2 linked regions of the Aliamphritea hakodatensis genome follow. The protein of the gene in region 1 interacts with the protein of each later gene in a pairwise test. Links are inferred from orthologs where the notes say so. Each region holds a gene or a part of one and is shown on either strand. Other genes may lie near its edges. The genes, in order: PCI15_RS06990 and ctaD.

Evidence for each region.
Region 2: the proteins of PCI15_RS06990 (region 1) and ctaD interact in binary tests that used the Escherichia coli proteins (3 or more experiments, as listed by UniProt). The link is inferred for Aliamphritea hakodatensis from one-to-one orthologs.

What each region holds. Positions count from the first base shown.
Region 1 is NZ_AP025281.1:1,529,316-1,538,937, reverse strand. The notes cover bases 3,495-6,298. They hold PCI15_RS06990 (pyridoxal phosphate-dependent aminotransferase), read right to left. Parts: upstream 5,568-6,298; coding sequence 4,422-5,567; downstream 3,495-4,421. Other genes in these bases: PCI15_RS06985 (nucleoside recognition family protein), read right to left, coding at 5,727-6,298; PCI15_RS06995 (amidohydrolase), read right to left, coding at 3,640-4,434; PCI15_RS07000 (hypothetical protein), read left to right, coding at 3,495-3,628. Also shown: ATP-dependent helicase HrpB, read right to left, coding at 1-953; PCI15_RS07010 (hypothetical protein), read right to left, coding at 1,283-2,119; PCI15_RS07005 (phnA protein), read right to left, coding at 2,309-2,713; more of PCI15_RS07000, read left to right, coding at 3,143-3,494; more of PCI15_RS06985, read right to left, coding at 6,299-6,665; pbpG (D-alanyl-D-alanine endopeptidase), read left to right, coding at 6,948-7,865; PCI15_RS06975 (DUF3299 domain-containing protein), read right to left, coding at 7,866-8,414; PCI15_RS06970 (ABC transporter permease), read right to left, coding at 8,433-9,622. UniProt on the Escherichia coli protein: Shows aminotransferase activity with methionine and histidine as substrates, and to a lesser extent also with phenylalanine.
Region 2 is NZ_AP025281.1:4,621,805-4,631,528, forward strand. Bases 3,566-6,471 are described here. They hold ctaD (cytochrome c oxidase subunit I), read right to left. Parts: upstream 5,858-6,471; coding sequence 4,274-5,857; downstream 3,566-4,273. Other genes in these bases: PCI15_RS20850 (cytochrome c oxidase subunit 3), read right to left, coding at 3,566-3,695; PCI15_RS20855 (cytochrome c oxidase assembly protein), read right to left, coding at 3,692-4,264; coxB (cytochrome c oxidase subunit II), read right to left, coding at 5,867-6,471. In the rest of the region: cyoE (heme o synthase), read right to left, coding at 1-321; PCI15_RS20830 (COX15/CtaA family protein), read right to left, coding at 308-1,288; PCI15_RS20835 (redox-active disulfide-containing membrane protein), read right to left, coding at 1,333-1,782; PCI15_RS20840 (SURF1 family protein), read right to left, coding at 1,791-2,537; PCI15_RS20845 (twin transmembrane helix small protein), read left to right, coding at 2,589-2,810; more of PCI15_RS20850, read right to left, coding at 2,811-3,565; more of coxB, read right to left, coding at 6,472-6,982; PCI15_RS20870 (hypothetical protein), read right to left, coding at 7,348-7,581; protein-methionine-sulfoxide reductase heme-binding subunit MsrQ, read right to left, coding at 7,704-8,309; protein-methionine-sulfoxide reductase catalytic subunit MsrP, read right to left, coding at 8,300-9,313; pssA (CDP-diacylglycerol--serine O-phosphatidyltransferase), read right to left, coding at 9,338-9,724. UniProt on the Escherichia coli protein: Cytochrome bo(3) ubiquinol oxidase is the terminal enzyme in the aerobic respiratory chain of E.coli that predominates when cells are grown at high aeration.

The sequences.
Region 1 (9,622 bases):
GACAAACGCCGGGTATGTAACCGGGACATGCCGGTATTCGGATCAAACGCCGCATAACGGCTCAGGCCCGCATCAATCACCACCCGTACACCGTCGATGGTCAGGCTGGTTTCAGCAATACTGGTAGCCAGTACTATCTTACGCTCCCCCGCTCCGGCCGGGGCAATGGCCTGCTGCTGGCGGGCAAAGTCCAGATCACCAAATAATGGCAGTAACCTGGCGCCCTGAAAAAGCTGTTCAACATCTGCCAGTTGCTGAGCGGCCCGGCGTATTTCTGCCTGCCCCGGCAGAAATACCAGAATGCTGCCACTTTCTGTCTCCAGTGCCTGACGTACGGCGGCAGATACCTGCGCTTCCAGCCGTTTATCAGCGTTGTACCCCAGATATTCCACATCCACCGGATACATGCGTCCGGCACTGCTCACCAGCGGCGCAGCCGGCAGAAGTTGCTGAATCTGAGCGCCATCCAGTGTTGCAGACATAATCAGTAGCCGTAATGACTGATCTTCGCGAAACAGCTCCCGCCCCTGCAAACACAGCGCTAACCCAAGATCCGCATCCAGATTACGCTCATGAAATTCATCAATGATAACCAGCCCCACACCTTCCAGGCTGGGATCAGCCTGAAGCATACGCACCAGGATACCTTCGGTAACGACCTCAATCCGGGTGGCAGGACCGGTAGAGGATTCAAGCCGCACCCGGTAACCCACGGTTTCCCCCACCTTTTCACCCAGCATAAATGCCATCCGTTGTGCGGCAGCCCGGGCAGCCAGCCGACGAGGTTCCAGCATGATGATCTTCTGTCCGCTCAGCCAGTCTTCTTCCAGTAACGCCAGCGGTACACAGGTGGTTTTACCGGCACCCGGCGGTGCTTCGAGTATTACATCAGGCGAATTTCGTAAGGCAGACGTCAGCTCATCGAGCACATCATGGATTGGCAGTGAAGTCATAAAAGGTCAGTATCGGGTTACAGGGGAATAAAACAGACTTACTTCATTGTATCAGCCGTGGCCGTAGCATTCAGAGAATAACATGCAGGTAAAAGTAAAAATCTTATAGGTGAAGTTTTCTCACCCGACCCGATCTGTCCCGCCTCACGGAAGCCGAAAAATTACAGGCAAAAAAAAACCGCACATTTGTGCGGTTATAAGCAACGATCAAAGGTTTGTCGCCCTCAACAGTCCCAGGAAAATTCCGGTTTACGGAAACAGACTGGACGGCATTGAGTGAAAGTTGCCGGTTAGTGTGTCTGCTTCACTGTAGATAAATTCATCATAGCTCAGGCTTGACTGTTTGGCTCCCCTTGTGTTTGGGTTTCATCCCCAGATTGGGTACCGAGGTTTGCCAGCATTGAATCCAGCATCGACAGATTATTCTGCAGCTGCTGCTGTGCTTCGTTATTAGCGTCGGTATAACGGCCATCTTGCTCAATCAGGTTGTTAAGCAACGAGCGGGTAAAGTCAGTCGCATCCTGCATGATCTGATGGGCATTATCCAACTGATCAGTCAGGCCTTCACGTAAAGGCTGTAAACCCTGCAGCCCAAAGCCCGGATCGTTCATTTGTTGTACGTTTTCATACATGGCTGTACTGGTATAGGTCTGGCTGCGGGTCAGCTGGAAGTCCATCGCTGCCAGTTCAGCACCGTCCATCTGATAATTAGCGGCGGTATTAAAAGCATCCTGTACATTGCCCGAAAAAAAGTCGTTGGCAATGCCGGTCATGTCTTTTACCAGATTGGTAATGGCATCCAGCTCGTCAGCATTCAGATCGCCCTCAACACTGAAACCGAAGGAACTGCTGGAAGATTGCTCAAGCGAAACACTGGCGGCCTGGCCGTTCTGATTCTTTACACCGGCAATGCTGGCACTGAAGCTGTCCTGACCACTGAACTGAATCGTGACCTTATCACCTTCTTTGGTTTCCAGTGTCAGGGAAAAACTTTCTGCGGAGGTAAACCGCTCCGATGCAGCAACAGCCCGGGAATTTCCGCTACGGGATACATCTTCCGATTGAGTCCGGACATTGGCTTCGGGACGTTCATTACGCCCTTCCGCACGGTCAGAAGAAAACGGATGACTGAATAAGTTCGAGGACGGTAGTTGTGAAATGTCCATCGTGCTGGCCCTGTAAGTTTGTATTCGATAGCCGGGTTATCGACCCCCGCCGGGAATACTTAAGGCCTAAATTCAATCAGTTTGTTATTTGCTAATAGCTCAGACAGCGCTAACGCATTGAAGAAAATGTAAGCGTGACTGATTTTTAAGCAGTTTTTAAAACAGGGAATAATTGCAAAAAAACCGAAACTAACAAATTTCAATTTGTTCAATCCAGTTTTCTTCGTCAGCATCCAGATACACCTGCTCCAGCAGAGCTCCCGGCCAGGCATGCTGCCGGTGAATGTAACGCAGCATAGCCACCGACAACATTTTCACCGGTACAACTTCACTCCAGATTGAGTTATTCAGGCAGCGCCAGTGATTATGATCAATCAGTCCGGGTCGCATGATCTGTTTCTGACAGGTATCACAGATCATAATGCAATGATCATAATCCGGTTCTGTCAGCACCGGTGGCACTTCAAATACCGACAGCTTGACCCCCTGCGCATCGCATAGCTCACAGTGTGCGCTGCAGCGGCGCACTAAATCTTTTCCAAACACAGACAGGCCATGATGACCTTCGTAGTGTCTGGCATGCCCCCTGGACATACATCACCCCCATACCCGGCCAGACCTGTAAACCACACTTCAACCCTGAATCACCCGGCAGTGGTTGCCGGTCTCAGCCCGAGTCCATTCCATAAAAAACATTGATACTAAGTATTGTTCAGAACCTCAGATTTACAACTTTTTTGAATATATAATTCTAATATTTCAATAAGTTATATCAAAAATTAAAACATTTCATCCATTATCAAAGTAACATTTTTTTCAGAGGTTAGCGGCATGTTCAGCGCTGTTACACACCTGATTAGCCCGGCTTTTACCAAGTGGTCAGTTGCAATTACAACAAACCCCATTTTGAAATTTTTTCCCGTCTATACCCTTAAGACACGCAAAAATGACATATGTCACTTTACACTGCGGCATCATATAAATATGATAATCGTTATCATTTAGATTTACGGATAACAAACTATGCGCTTTCTATGCGAAACCCATCGCCAGCAGCTTCTTCAGGATGAAACTCAGGTACTCAGCCACTGGCATGAGTGGATGCGTCAGGGTGATGATTTTCTACAGGCTGAACAGTGGGCCGATGCTTTTCGTGTTCTGGGCTGCAGCTTTGAAGCCGCTGAGTGGCTGGTATTCGACTGCCAGACAAACCAGCAGGATTTTACTCACCTGAAACACTTCATCACCGCCGGTCACCAGCTCGCGGGCTGTTGCCGCCGCAGTGGCCGTACCGATCTGGAACTGCATTTTTTACTGTCAATTCACTACCGGCTGATTGACCTGGCTAAAGGCAGTGCCGCTGAATATTATCCGCTCAGCCTGAATCTGCAGGAATCGGTGCAGCGGCTGAAACAGCACAGCCATCAGCACGGCGCATTTGAAGGCTATCAGGACTGCCTGGCGGAAACAGATACTTATCAGAAGAACCTGCGCCGCCACCTTCACTGATCAGCCTACGGTTACAGCTTCAGGCTGAAGTCATCGGCATCCTGATAGGCAGGAAACTGTTCGCGAAACGCCAGTAAATCACCTTTTGATAAGGTATTACTGGCGCAGAACACTTTGCCCTGCATGTAATCGCAAAGCACTTCGCCCTTAAAGTCCAGCAGCATACTGTCACCGCTGTACTCCAGTTCGTTGGCATCTGTTCCTACCCGGTTTACACCGGCCACATAACAGAGATTTTCGATCGCCCGGGCCGCCAGCAGGGTACGCCACGGATAGCGGCGAACCGCCGGCCAGTTAGCAACATACAACGCCAGATCATAGTCATTGCAGTTACGGGAATAAACCGGAAAGCGCAGGTCATAGCAGACCTGCAACAGGATATCCCAGCCGCGGAAACTGACGATGACCCGCTCCTGACCGCTTTGATAACGTTCGTGTTCGCCTGCCATCCGGAACAGATGCCGTTTGTCATAATGCTGCACCTTCCCGTCCGGTTCCACCCACAGCATCCGGTTGTAGTATTCACCGTTTTCAATGATCGCCAGGCTGCCAGTGATTGCAGCATCACGCTGTGCGGCCTGCTGTTTCATCCAGACAATGGTTTCACCGTCCATCGTCTGAGCGGCCTTACGGCTGTCCATGGAAAAACCGGTAGCAAACATTTCCGGTAAAACGACCACATCGGCGCTGGCTGAATGTTCATCCAGCAGGCGCGCATACATGTCACAGTTCTGTGCCGGGCTCTGCCACTTGATATCCGGCTGAACCAGCACCACCGTCAATTCTTCCTGAACTAGATTTTGCATAATATTTCCGCCGCTTTCTCAAGGGTATTGTCTTCTTTGGCAAAACAGAAACGGATCAGTTTCTGTGCCGGCGGTTGCTGATAAAACACTGAAACAGGAATCGCAGCAACGCCCTGTTCTGTCAGCCAGTCGGCAAATTCAACATCACCACGCTGGTCATCAATCGCTGAATAATCCATCAGCTGAAAATAAGTCCCCGCTGTCCCGGTAAAGCTGAAACGACTTTGCTGCATCAGGGAGCAGAACAAATCCCGCTTGGCCTCGTAAAAAGCCGGCAACTGCAGATAATGTTCCGGTTGTGCCTGCAGATAATCGGCCACCGCGCACTGCATAGGGTGCACCGAACTGAACGTAAGGTACTGGTGCACCTTACGCAACTCTTTGCTCAGTTCAGCCGGCGCTACACAATACCCAAGCTTCCAGCCGGTGGTATGCAGGGTTTTACCAAAGGAAGAGACCACAAAACTGCGTGCTGCCAGCGCCGGCCGTGCAAGCACGCTGTGATGCTGATGGCCGGTGAAATAAATATGTTCATAAACTTCATCGCTGAGCAACAGTATTTCCGTGCCGGCTAGCAGCGTTTCCAACTCATCCAGCTCTGCCTGGCTGAGTACAGCACCGCTTGGATTATGGGGCGAATTAATGATCACCATCCGGGTTCGGTCACTGATCGCCCGTCCCAGAGACGCCAGCGGCAGGCTGAAATCTTCACTGTTAAGCGGCAAATGCACCGCAATACCGCCATTCAGTTCAATGGCCGGTTCATAACTGTCATAGGCCGGGTCAAAAACAATAACCTCATCACCGGGCCTGACTGCAGCACTGATCGCCGCAAAAATGGCTTCGGTTGCACCGCTGGTGACAGTGATTTCAGTGTCTGCACAGGGGAGCACGCCGTAACAGCGCTGCACTTTTTCGGCAATAGCCTGACGTAAAGAAGGGGCGCCGGTCATCGGGGCATACTGGTTCAGCCCCTGACGCAGATAAAAGTTTACCCGCTCACGCAGCGCGTCCGGGCAGTCAAAATCAGGAAAACCCTGAGACAGATTAATTGCACCGTATTCCGCCGCCAGTTGCGACATCCGGGTAAATATAGTGGTACCGACATTCGGCAGTTTGGAGTCTATATACACACTGAGTTTCTTTTAAAGGTTCTTATTTTAAATTCAGAAAAAGTGTACACCGGGTAACGTCTGACACCCAGTGGTTTTCAGCAAAAAGAAAGTGCGGTATCCGAAACCAGTCAGCCCCGGTATCAGCCGGTGGGCGTGAGTACCGGAGCAGATCACGGTTCAGAAGATCAGCAAATGCAACGCCCCCCGGACCAGAACCCCCACCGTTGCCCCCATGATGGCGGCTTTGGCCACCTGCCGCACACGGGCGCCGGCAGAAATAATGATGGCCACGCCCACCACATCAAAGGGATTAATTGCAAAACCGGCGATACGGTTCAGATCAGTGACCGTCAGCAATCCCTGATCCAGCAGATCCAGCGTCACCCCCATCATGGCGGTTCCGCCGGCAATGAACTTGGTCACTATCGGCAGCACTGCGGCTTCCGGCAATGCCAGCAACTCCAGTAAGGGTGACAATAACCAGGTGATTCCTTCAATGGCGCCGGTGAGCTTCAGTACATTCACCAGACAGATTGCCAGGATCAGCAGCGGAATCGAGCTGATAACGATCTTAATACCTTCCTGACCACCGTCAGACATAATCTGCATAATACTTTTCGGCGTCTGCCGGGCAGCTTCTACCGCCTGATCTTCCTGATTACCGTCCTGCCACACCGGCTGCCGGGCAAACCAGTAATACGTCGCACTGGCGGCCACCAGCCCACCAATCACAGAGGTCAGCATCATCATGCCCAGATCCAGCCCTACCGCTGCAAGCGGAAACACCACATTCGCCTGAGAGAGTGTCAATACTGCGGCCAGCGTTGCGGCAATGGAGCGCCGGGCAGTACCGTCTTTATCCATCACTGCCAGCGTTGCAACCGGGGCTGAAAAACTGACAAACAGGATTTTCACAATGGCGAATACCCCCATCCCGGGAATACCGAACACCCTTAACAGGGGCGACAACCGGTTCGCCATAAAGGCCAGCACACCTTTGGCTTCCAGTAACTTCATCAGCGCCAGCATGACAACCATCACCGGCATTAACAGGTAAAGTGCCATATCTATGGCGGTCCGGCCGGACTCCAGAATTAACGGGACAATCTGTTCCACTGATAAAGCTCCCTAAATTAACGCAGTGAAATCAGCAATGTTACGCAAAGAAACCGGTTAATTCTGAAAAATTTAGCGACCGGTCTGACCGCCCGAAACAGAGGTATTCCATAAGAAGTTCGAACTGAAACACGTCAATAATGTACAAAAACCTGACAAAACCTTTCCTTATTCACCATATTGGGTATATTTAGAAGTGTATGGTTTTTCTTTTTACAGCGGTGCATTAATACTGCACCTCGTGCAATAACAACTTCTAACACCTGTACAAAGGCAATGACTATGCGATCAGCACTCATTCTGACGATTCTCTTTTTTAGTGCCTGCATCCAGGCTGGCTCCCAGCCCTCCCCAGAAAAACCGCCAAAACTTGCCTCTGTCAGCGTTGCTGTTGCAACGGAAAATGACTCCGATCCTGTGCTGTTAAAAAATGCCGACATGGTCGTGCCGATTGCATCGGTCACCAAGATTATGACCGCCATGATCATTCTTGATGCCGAACAGGATCTGAACGAATACATCACTTTTACCAAAGCCGATAAGCAGGCCATCAACAATTATTACAGCCGGATCCGTATCGATTCCCGCCTGCGCCGTAAAGATGCGCTGCGTATCGCACTGATGTCCTCTGAAAACTTTGCATCCATGAGCCTGGCCACCAACTACCCCGGTGGCAGTCAGGCATTCATTCAGGCGATGAATGATAAAGCCGACAGTTTAGGTATGACACAAACCCGTTTTGCTGATCCGAGCGGTCTGTCACCTGAAAATGTATCAACCGCTAAAGATCTGGCAAAAATGGCTCTGGCTGCCGCCAAATATCCGAAGCTGCGTGAGTTCAGTACCACCGGCCAGTTCACTGCAAACTTCAAAGGACCACGCTACCGGCTGGGCTACGGCAACACCAACCCGCTGGTACACCGCAGCAGCTGGCCGATTGATATTACCAAAACCGGTTATCTGGACGCTGCCGGCCGCTGTCTGGTCATGGTGACGGAAGTGAAAGGCGAGAAAGTTGCCATGGTATTGCTTAATTCGTACGGCAAACGCACTCCGATCGGGGATGCAGGCCGTATCAAACGCTGGATGACCACGGGCGAAACCGGCAAGATCAGCCAGAATGCCCGCAATTATCAGAAGAAACAGTTAGCACTGTATAAAGAGAAACTGGCTTCACAGCTAGCCTCAAACGAAAGCTGATCAGCCCTCTTCATAGGGTTCGATCTGAAAAGCATCCATCACATAACCGGCAGTGCCCAGATCATGCGCCACCGTGGCGATCTTCAGCTTGCCGGTTACCCACACCGCGTCATACAGATTTTCCACATTGGTACCCGGCTCAAAGGCCACGTGAATCATCTGATTAGAAGGCGGCGGCGGTACGTGAATGCAGGCACCGAAAAACGGTACCAGAAAAAACTCTGTTACCCGGGTACCCTCTTCGCTGAGGGGCACAACAAAACCGGGAATGCGGATCATTTTACCGTCCATTTCCGGCACCACCGGCGCAGACGCCAGCGACTCCATCAGGGCCTTAAACTTAATTTCGGCTAACGGATCAAAATCATCAAGCGTACTGTACTGATCTGCCGTGGCGGCAAAAATGGCTTCAATATTGTAATCCGCCGGCATCAGCATTTCCCAGTCAAGTTCCTCGACCGGTTCACCGTTAAAGGTATTGGCAGCGCTCGCCGGCAAAGGTAATAAGACCAGCAACGACAGCAATACAGATACACAGAACTTAAACACCTTTCTTCTCCACAACGGTTAAATACGGATCGTCATACCATCTGCCAGCGAGTACCGGTACGCCCGGTAACCGGGTATCAGCCCGGTACACAGACCGGCAATAAAAATTATCCCCAGCAAACCCAGTTCATGCAAGCTAAGCCAGCTCAGTTGCAGATACAGACCAAACTCGGTTTCCAGAAAACTCAGCCCCGCCGCCAGCGCCAGAAATAACAAACCGGTACCCAGCAGTATTCCCAGCAACGTCAGCAGGCAGGCTTCCATGACCAGCAAACAGTATACATGCGCCGGACGCGCACCCACAGAACGTAAGATCGCCATTTCCCGACGACGTTCATTTAATCCGCTCAGTATTACGGTCAGCATGCCAAACAACCCTGAAAGCACAACACAGGCAGAGATCACCAGCATGGCATTTTCCGCCACATTCAGCATGCTCCACAACTCCTGCAGCGCCACTCCGGGAAGGATCGCCAGCAAGGGTTCTTTGCGGTAATTATTGACCGCTCTCTGCAGCTGAAAGGTCGCCACTTTGGATTTCAGGCCAACCATAATTGCCGTGATAGCCTGCGGCTGAAGGTCTCTGGCTTCCACAGGTTCAGTTCCCCCGGAACCAGGCAGATAGGTGCCTGACTGCCAGTCCACATGAATCGCTTCAATTGCCTCCAGGCTGACGTACAGAGCCCGGTCTACCGGCGTTCCTGTTGGCGCCAGAATTCCACTGACCCGAAACGGCTGATCGTCATGCTTGGCAAAACTGGCATTGCCGGTACCGTGCGCAACCACCAGCTCATCCCCCATGCTGTAACCCAGTTTCGCCGCCACTTCAGACCCCAGCACAACATCATGCAGTGCACTGAACGCCCGGCCATCAGTGAATACCAGGGGTTGCTTACGGCCGTATTTATAATGTTTGAAATAGTCGGTATTGGTCCCTACTACCCGGTAGCCCCGGTGGGAATCCCCCAGTGAAATGGGAATAGTCCAGGCCACCCGGGAATGCCCGGCTATATCCTGATAACTTTGCCAGGTAATGTTATTACTGGCGTCCCCGAAACGGAAAACCGAGTACAGCAACAGCTGCACGGACCCCGACCGGGCACCGACGATCAGATCCGTACCGGAAATGGTATTGGTAAAACTCTGTTTCGCCTGATCGCGGACCTTCTCTACCCCCAGCAATAATGCAACGCTGACGGCGATCGAAA
Region 2 (9,724 bases), 3.1 Mb from region 1 along the record:
GACCGATATAACACAGGCAAACACCAGTGCCTGCTGTTGAGAAAGCCGCCCCTGAGGTAAAGGCCGTCGCCGGGTACGGTACATTTTTTCATCAATTTTATTATCCAGCACATGATTAACTGCCGCTGCACCTCCGGACGCCAGGCCGATACCAATCGTAGCCCACAACACCAGATGCCAGGGTGGCAGTTCAGTACGTGCCAGAAACATTCCCACAATCGCCGTCAGCAACATGACGGCAACAACTCTTGGTTTACACAGTTCCAGATAGTCCCGCCACTGTACGTGCTGAAGACTTCTTACGGATTTAGACTGCGACATAGTGCACCTCCGTTCTGACTCTCTGATACAACCAAAGTAAACTGACCAGCAATAACACTGCGCCTGAGTGATGCGCCATTGCCAGCCCCAGGGGTAAACCGAAGATAATATTGCCAACACCCAGGCCGACCTGAACAGCCACCACCAGCAACACACAGACTAATGGCCCGCGCAGTGCCGGCCGGCGGAACAATATTGTTGCCAGTACAAGCAGATATACAGATAACAGCACCGCTGCCCCACGGTGTGTCATCTGAATCGCTGCCCGGGCTTCCAGCGACAACATGCCACCTTCGTAATTCGGACCAACCGGTGCGGAGATATCAAAACCGGTTTTAAAATCCAGCGGAACCGCCTGTTCATCCGTACACTGCAACCAGTGAGGACAGGACCACCCCGCGTAGTTAGCGCTTGTCCAACCGCCCAGAACTAACTGAGTGAACAGCAGTACCACGGCACCGCCCACCAGCCAGTGATGGCTTTTTTTCTGCGTTTCTCTGATCGGAGATTCCCTTAACTGGTGATACAGCCGAATCAGTAAACTCAGTGTTAGAAGCCCGCCCATTAAATGCAGGGTTACCACCACAGGTAACAGCTTCAATGTCACCGTCCACATGCCAAACAACCCCTGCGTAATCACCAGCACCAAGAGTCCGTATGACAGATACACAGGATAATCCGCTTGCTGGCGATGACGATATGCAAGCCAGGCCAGCAACATGATCACCATTCCCAGTGAAGAGGCCAGATAACGGTGCACCATCTCGATCATGCCTTTACTGGTATCAACACGTCCGCCGTATGTCTCTTCAGCCAACGCTATTTCTGTCGGGGTAACCGGTACAACAATCTGCCCGTAACAGCCAGGCCAGTCCGGACAGCCGAGGCCGGCATTGTTGAGCCGTGTCCATGCACCCATAGACACCACCACCAGCGTCATCAGAATGGCCAGCAAACAGATTCGCACGGGCCAGTGATTTCGGAGAACAGGTCTGTTCAAGTTCATAGGGCTCAACCTATTTTGGATACTTTCAGAAGACGCTTCAGGTCATCCAGTATATCTCTGGGAGACTGCTCCAACTGATAGCTCAGCACCGGATTGCCCAGAGGATCCACCAGCACAATGCTCTGGCCGGTACCCGCAGCCACACTGGCCAGCCGCGGTTCCACCCGGTCTGAATCACGTCCAAGTGCTGTTTTTATCTTACCCAGACGCTGCATCCACGCCTGGCAGTCAGACTGACACTGCGGGCTTAACATGATTAACTGCCAGCGGCCATTCGCAACCACTTGCTCCCCCTGCTGCAGCGGGATCTGATCATTGTCACTGATAATCAGTACACCGTTATTTACCTTCCCTGCCGGGTGCCACCAGCCACCAAAGTAGCTCAGCATGGCAAAAAACAAAGGCAATACGGCAACACCAATTACTAACCAGAGGCTGGAAACTTTTGTCATCATAACCCCCCTTATTCAGTTGTAACCTTTACTGTGTGCAGATCTTTGCGCCAAAGACGCCAGCCAAACACGACCAGGCATACAACCAGCGCAATGCTCATCATGAACCACTGAAAGGCATACCCTATATGCCGTTCAGGCGGCATATTCACAGGTGCCCATCCAACCTGAACATCCGGCACTAAAGGCTCACTCATTCTTATTACCTGTGGATAAAGCGCCACATCCGACGCCGCCGATATTGCCGCTAAATCAATTTGCTGAATCCGCTGTGGCCAGCCGGCCTGCCAGCTTGCAGTGCCTAACGTAAAACCACGGAGCGGCGTCACTAAACGCCCTGCAATTTTTATATCCCCGGCAGGTAACGTGACATCCGGCAGGACATTCCTGTCCCGATCCGCAGGCAACCAGCCGAGATTCAGTAACACATACTGCGGTGACGCCTTTACATCTAATATCACCAGCACTTCGTACCCCGCCTGTCCCTGTCGGATACGGTTATCCAGAAACAAAACACGCTGCTGCAGTAACATTCCATGCAGCTCAACGGCCCGACCGTCGTATTCAGAGGCAGCTGTACGGTGGGCAGGTAATGAAGACAGTACCGACTCTGTTGCTTCCCAGCGCTGCAGAATTTTCCGTTTTTGTTCAGCACGCTCCAGCTGCCAGAAGCCTAACCCCGACATAACCGGTACCAGCATCAGCAACAGCCCGAAAACAAGCCGCTTGCGCCAACCCCAGCTATGTTCTTTACTCATATCAGTATCCCTTAAGCGGATTGAGTTTTACCGACACGGAGATTGCAGATAATGCTGATAAAAACTGCCATTCTGATTGTGCTTGCCGCGGTACTGTATTCACTGTTTTCCGGGCTTTACTATTTGATTCGCGATCAGGGTGCTTCCCATCGCACCTTACATGCCCTTTCCGTCCGTATTGCCCTGACGGTCCTGCTGCTTACCTTACTGATCTACGGTTTCTATTCCGGTGAGCTGATGCTGCGCAGCCCTGTGCCTGTCATTACTGAATAATCAGAAGACGTACACAAACAGGAACAAACCAATCCAGACCACATCTACAAAGTGCCAGTACCAGGCAACGGCCTCAAAACCAAAGTGCTTCTCACTGTCAAAATGCCCTTTAAGAATCCTTAACCAGATAATAATCAGCATCAGGGTTCCCAGCGTTACATGCATACCGTGGAACCCGGTCAGGATAAAAAAGGTCGCACCGTAGATGCCTGCATGTAACGTCAGGCCCAGTTCGTTATATGCTTCGGCGTACTCAAGCCCCTGAAAGTAAACAAAGACGAGCCCCAGCAAAATCGTAACCAGCAACCAGAGTTTGATTCCGCCCCGGTTATCCTTCTTCAGCGCGTTATGCGCAAAAGTAACGGTGATACTTGAAGTCACCAGGATGACAGTATTGAGTAACGGTACATGCCAGGGATCAATCACCGCCTGCGCCCCCGGGAACAGCTCCATATCAGGGGTTTGTAATAATGGCCAGGTGGCTTCGAATCCCGGCCAGAGCATATTCGCTGCACCTTTCGCCCCTTCACCGCCTAACCAGGGAACCGCCAGTGTTCGTACATAAAACAGCGCGCCGAAGAAGGCTGCAAAAAACATCACCTCAGAAAAAATGAACCACCCCATACCCCAGCGGAATGAACGGTCCATCTGCGCAGAATACAGGCCCGCCTGACTCTCCTTAATCACATGGCCGAACCAACCCACCAGAATCAGCCCGAGGAGTAAGGCACCAATCAGTAAGGTAACCAGACCCGCACCACCACCGGCATCAGCAGATAAAGCGTTAATCAGGCTGCCGGCACCAAACGCCATCAGAAACAGGGCAACCGATGCCAGAATAGGCCAGCGACTTTCCTCGGGGACGTAGTAGGTTTCATGACTCATAGTTGAACCTCCTCACTGCCTGACGCAGCGGCGAGTGTATCTTCAGGTGTAATATCGAAAAGGGTATAAGAAAGGGTGACCGTCTTAATGTGATCAGGTAACGCATCATCCAGCACAAACAGCAGCGGCATTTCCCGCTGTTCTTTAGCATTCAGTGGCTGACGGTCAAAACAGAAACAGTTCACCTTGCGCAAGTACTGCGCCGCTTCTGCCGGCGCCACGCTGGGTACTGCCTGAGCAATCATGTAACGGTTTGTGGGATTGGTGGCTATATAAGCGGTTTGTTTCATCTCACCGATATAGACTTCCATACTGGACTCACTCGGCCGAAACTCCCAGGGCATCCCACTGTTATTCACCGCAATCAGTTGTACCTGTATCCGGCGATTAACATCGCTGATCACCGCTTCTTCAAGGGGTCCGGTATTCAGTACCTTGCCGTTAAGTCCGGTCACCCTGCAGAAGACATCGTATAAAGGCACCAGAGCAAAACCAAAGCCAAACATCAGTACACAACTGAGTGTCAGGCGAAGAATCAGGCGACGGTGAGTTGCTCTTTGCTCAGCCATAAGGTCACCTTAATCAACCTTCGGCGGTTGACTGAAACTGTGATACGGTGGCGGCGAAGTCAGCGTCCACTCCAGCCCGTGTGAACCTTCCCAAACACGGTCAGTCGCCTTCTTTCCGCCCCTTGCGCAGCAGACAATATTGTAGATAAACAGCAGTTGCGAAAAGCCAAACAGAAAAGCACCTACAGACGCGACCATATTAAAGTCAGCAAACTGTAACGCGTAATCCGGAATACGGCGCGGCATACCCGCCAAACCAATGAAGTGCATCGGGAAGAAGGTAATATTCACGCCTATGAATGACAGCCAGAAATGCAGTTTACCCATGGATTCGTTATACATATTGCCGGTCCATTTCGGTAACCAGTAATAGGTCGCTGCCATAATCGAGAAAATCGCGCCTGGCACCAGCACATAATGGAAATGCGCAACCACGAAATACGTATCGTGATACTGGAAATCCACCGGGGCAATCGCCAGCATCAGGCCAGAGAAACCACCAATAGTGAACAGCACCACAAACGCTACAGCAAACAGCATCGGCGTTTCGAAGGTCATTGAGCCGCGGAACATGGTGGCGATCCAGTTAAAGACTTTCACCCCGGTCGGTACCGCAATCAGCATCGTCGTGAACATAAAGAACAGCTCACCGATCAACGGCATCCCCACGGTAAACATGTGGTGCGCCCAAACAATAAACGACAGGATGGCAATCGAAGAGGTGGCGTACACCATTGAGGTATAACCAAAGAGCTTTTTACGGGCAAACGTCGGAATAATTTCCGAGACGATACCGAATGCCGGCAGAATCATTATGTACACTTCCGGATGACCGAAGAACCAGAACACATGCTGGAACAGCACCGGATCACCGCCACCGGCGGCATTAAAGAAGCTGGTACCGAAATGAATATCCATCAGCATCATGGTAACCACGCCAGCCAGCACCGGCATCACAGCGATCAGCAGAAATGCAGTGATCAGCCAGGTCCAGACGAACAGGGGCATCTTCATAAACGTCATGCCCGGAGCCCGCAGGTTAAAAATGGTCGCAATAATATTGATCGCGCCCATGATGGAGCTTATGCCCATCATATGCACCGCGAAGATAAAAAACGTCACACTGGGCGGCGCATAGGTTGTGGACAGCGGTGCATAGAAGGTCCAGCCAAAGTTTGGCCCGCCACCGTCCATAAACAGGGTCATCAGCATCATGCTGAAGGCAAACGGCAGAATCCAGAAACTCCAGTTGTTCATCCGGGGCAACGCCATATCCGGTGCGCCAACCATCATTGGCACCATCCAGTTAGCCAGCCCGACAAACGCCGGCATGACCGCACCAAACACCATGATAAGACCATGCATAGTGGTCATCTGATTAAAAAAGTCAGGCTGGATCAGCTGCAATCCCGGCTGAAACAACTCCGCCCGGATGGTCAGGGCCATACAGCCGCCCACCATAAACATCACCAGGCTGAAAATCAGATACATGGTGCCGATATCTTTATGGTTCGTGGTATATAACCAGCGGGTTATGCCCTTAGCCGGGCCGTGGTGATGACCCGTTGAAGCTGTTTGCTCAAGCGTACTCATACCCACCCCCTACTCTTCTTTCAGCTGTTTGATTTGCTGCGGTGTGATCATGCCGCCGTCGTTACCCCAGGCATTACGCTCATAGGTAATGACCGCCGCCAGATCCACATCGCTTAGCTGCTCACCGAACGCCTGCATTGCCGTACCGGTCCGGCCATGCACCACAATCCGGGCATGTTCCATCAGACCGTCACTGGCCATCAGCGGTGTATTCACTAATCCCGGGAACGCCCCCGGAATACCCTGGCCGTTAGCCTGGTGGCATGCCAGACAACTGGTTTTGTAAACCTCTTCACCTTTGCTGATCAGCGCTTCCATCGTCCAGGTCTGTTCCGCTGCAGCCTGCGCAGCCTCCTGAGCCTGGGTCTGGGACGCTAACCACAGCTGATAATCTGCTTCACTGCGGGCATCCACCACCACGGGCATAAAGCCATGGTCCCGGCCACAAAGCTCAGCGCACTGCCCCCGGTAAATGCCCGGCTCATCCACAATGGTCCAGGCTTCGTTAATAAACCCGGGAATTGCATCCTGCTTAACCGCCAGTGCCGGTACCCACCAGGAATGAATCACATCATTGGCGGTAATCAGGAAACGGACTTTCTTACCCACCGGAATCACCACCGGGCGGTCCACTTCAAGAAGGTAATTTTCCCCTTTAACTGCCTCGTTATTGATCTGATCCTGAGGGGTTGAAAGGTTACTGAAGAAATCAATATCCTGACCCAGATACTGGTACCGCCATTTCCACTGATAGCCGGTTACCTGAATATTGATATCCGCTTCAGATTTGTCATACATTTTAATCAGGGTTTGGGTAGCGGGCACCGCCATAGCGACCAGAATGCCGAACGGCACAATTGTCCAGAGGATTTCCACCCAGATATGTTCATGAAAATGCTGGGCTTTCGCCCCCCGGGATTTGCGATGATAAACAATCGCCCACAGCATTACGCCAAACACCACTACCGCAATAGCGACGCAGACGTAAAAAATAATCATATGAAGATCAAAAATGGCGTGACTGATTTCCGTCACGCCCCTCACCAGATTTACTTCCCATTCCGCAAAAACAGCTGGCGAAATGACAAACCCTGACAGCAACAGGGCCAATCGGTTGCATCGCATACACAGGTCTCCTTGCTACCGGTTAACGGGTAAAATTAAACGGTTTCGCCTCAGGGCCTTTCTTTGTTTTTTATTCTTCAGCAATTAACAACTTAGTCGAAGGAAGTATAGCAGCAGATATTCAGGGGCAAGGCAGGGAGGCCCCGTGAACCGGGAGAACAGCGATCAGAAGGGATATGCAAACCGGGCCCGAGACAGCATGAAACACGGGCCACAGCGAAATAAAGGAAAACTGAAAAAACATGAAAAAAAATCTCAAAGCTGGTTAAAAAACCACCAGAAACAGGATTTAAATCAGTCATAACTCCGTCAGTTTTATGTGACAAAATGTATCGGATCAGCGTCTCTAAAAAGACTGCATATATTCAGCTGAGCAACCCATTCAGTAAGCCGTAAAGCGCAGCGATAATAACAACGATCAGCATCGCACTGGCCAGCACAGTCAGCAACAACGAGAAAAGAGGTGAGCGGTGTTCTTTACCCTTCCCCGCAGAATGAGGGTGGGAAACAGACAGAAAAACTAACAGGAGTTTGAAACACTGCAGGGTTAATTGCTTACATCTGAGCAACACTGCAGCCACGGGGTCTGAATTAAACATAATACCTCCCGGCCAGCACTTTGACTGAAAGGCAGGTCAGAACCGGTATTTAACAGGCTAAATACTCAGCCAACCACCTCTGGCAGACAACTGTTGGCAGGCTATCGCTATGAACCGGATGTTCAGCGCTGATATCTAAGGTATAGACGATATCCCAGCAATACTGCCAGTATCAGCCCATAAATCAGTTGTTCATAGAAGCTGGCCCGGATTTGCCAGATAAAGTGCAGCATCACCAGCAAGCTGGCAGGATAAATCCAGCGATGCAGCGATTTCCAGCGCTTACCCAGCCGGCGCATCATGGATTTGGTAGACGTAATGCCCATCGGGATAAGAATGAGCAGGGCCAGCGCGCCGACAATGATATACGGACGCTCTGTCAGTTCACGGAAAAACAGATCCGACCGCCAGCCAATCAGAAAGGTACAGAACGCCAGTAAGTGCAGCACCGCGTAAAACAGCGCATACAGCCCCATCATACGGCGAAACTTAAGCGCCCAGCTCCAGCCAAGCGCCTGCCGTGCAGGAGTGATTGCCAGCGTGATCCACAGAAAGTTGATCGCCCAGGTGCCCATTTCATCAACGATGAACTTGGCCGGATCGGTCCCCAGATCATTGCTGACGCCCAGCCATACCAGATTTGCCAGCGGCCACAGTGGTAGTAAAAACAACAACCACCAGCGCAGGCGGCTTTGGATGACCGGTGAAAATGGCAGACTTAATACCATTTTTTAAGATCCATCCCCTTATACATTTGCGCAACCTCTTCACCATAACCGTTGTATGGCAGGGTATCGACAATATTAGGAGACAACAGAGAAGACGGTAAACGACGCTCGGTTGCCTGGCTCCAGCGGGGATGATCAACCTCCGGATTTACATTGGCAAAGAAACCATACTCACCCGGCGCGATAATATTCCAGCTGCTGGCCGGCATTTCTTCGACAAACTCAATCTTTACAATGGACTTGATCGATTTAAAACCGTACTTCCACGGCACCACTAATCGCAGCGGTGCACCGTTCTGCGGCGGTAATGCATTCCCGTATACCCCAACGGCCATCAGCGTCAGCGGGTTCATCGCCTCATCCATCCGCAACCCTTCCACATACGGCCAGTCGATGGTTGAAAAAATGCTGTCCTGCTCCGGCATCTGTTCTTTATCAACCAGGGTTTCAAAACGGACAAACTTCGCTTTAGAGGTCGGTTCAAAACGCTTAATCAGATCCGCCAGCGGGAAACCTAACCACGGAATAACCATGGACCAGGCTTCCACACAGCGTAACCGGTAAACCCGGTCTTCAAGGGCATGGGGCTTAAGAATATCTTCCAGATTGTAGTTACCCGGTTTGGCAACTTCACCGGCAATCTCAACCGTCCAGGGATCGGTTTTAAAATTCTGTGCTTTACGCACCGGGTCCCGCTTATCGGTCCCGAACTCATAAAAGTTATTGTGCGTAATCGCGTTGTAATAAGGCGCGGGCTCTTCCGATGTGGAAAAGGTTTCGTTGCGGACAGCAGCAGCCAGCTGTGCACGCATCCATTCAGGCCCGGGGTATTGCGGTAAGTCCGCTGGAATGTCGTATTCCAGTGCCTGCGCAATGGATGGCAGGCCAAGTGATGATACCGCCGCCAGGCCGAGACCGGCTTTAATAAACTGGCGGCGATTACGGTAAACCGACTCGGGGGTGATCTGCGAAGACTTAATTGAATCAGGCTTTTTTATTAGCATTTAACACCCCTTGGTAACTATTCTCTACGCACGCGTTTTACGCTTGCGTACCAACCATAATATCGGACCGGAAAGGCTGTATCCGAGGATCAGTAACCACAGAATAATCGGTGGGCTGATCGAGATAACCCCAACCACCAGCACAATCGCCAGCAGAATCATAAACGGGATTTTTCCTTTCGGATCAACGTCTTTAAAACTGTAATACAGAACATTACTGACCATCAAAACGCCAACAAGTGCCACGTAAACCGCAATTAAATACGCATAGCCCGTAACATCCAGATCAAATTCCACACTGGCCCATACCAGACCGGCAACCGCTGCTGCCGCTGCGGGGCTTGGCAAACCAATAAAATAGCGCTTATCCACAGAACCGATCTGGGTGTTAAACCGGGCCAGACGCAGGGC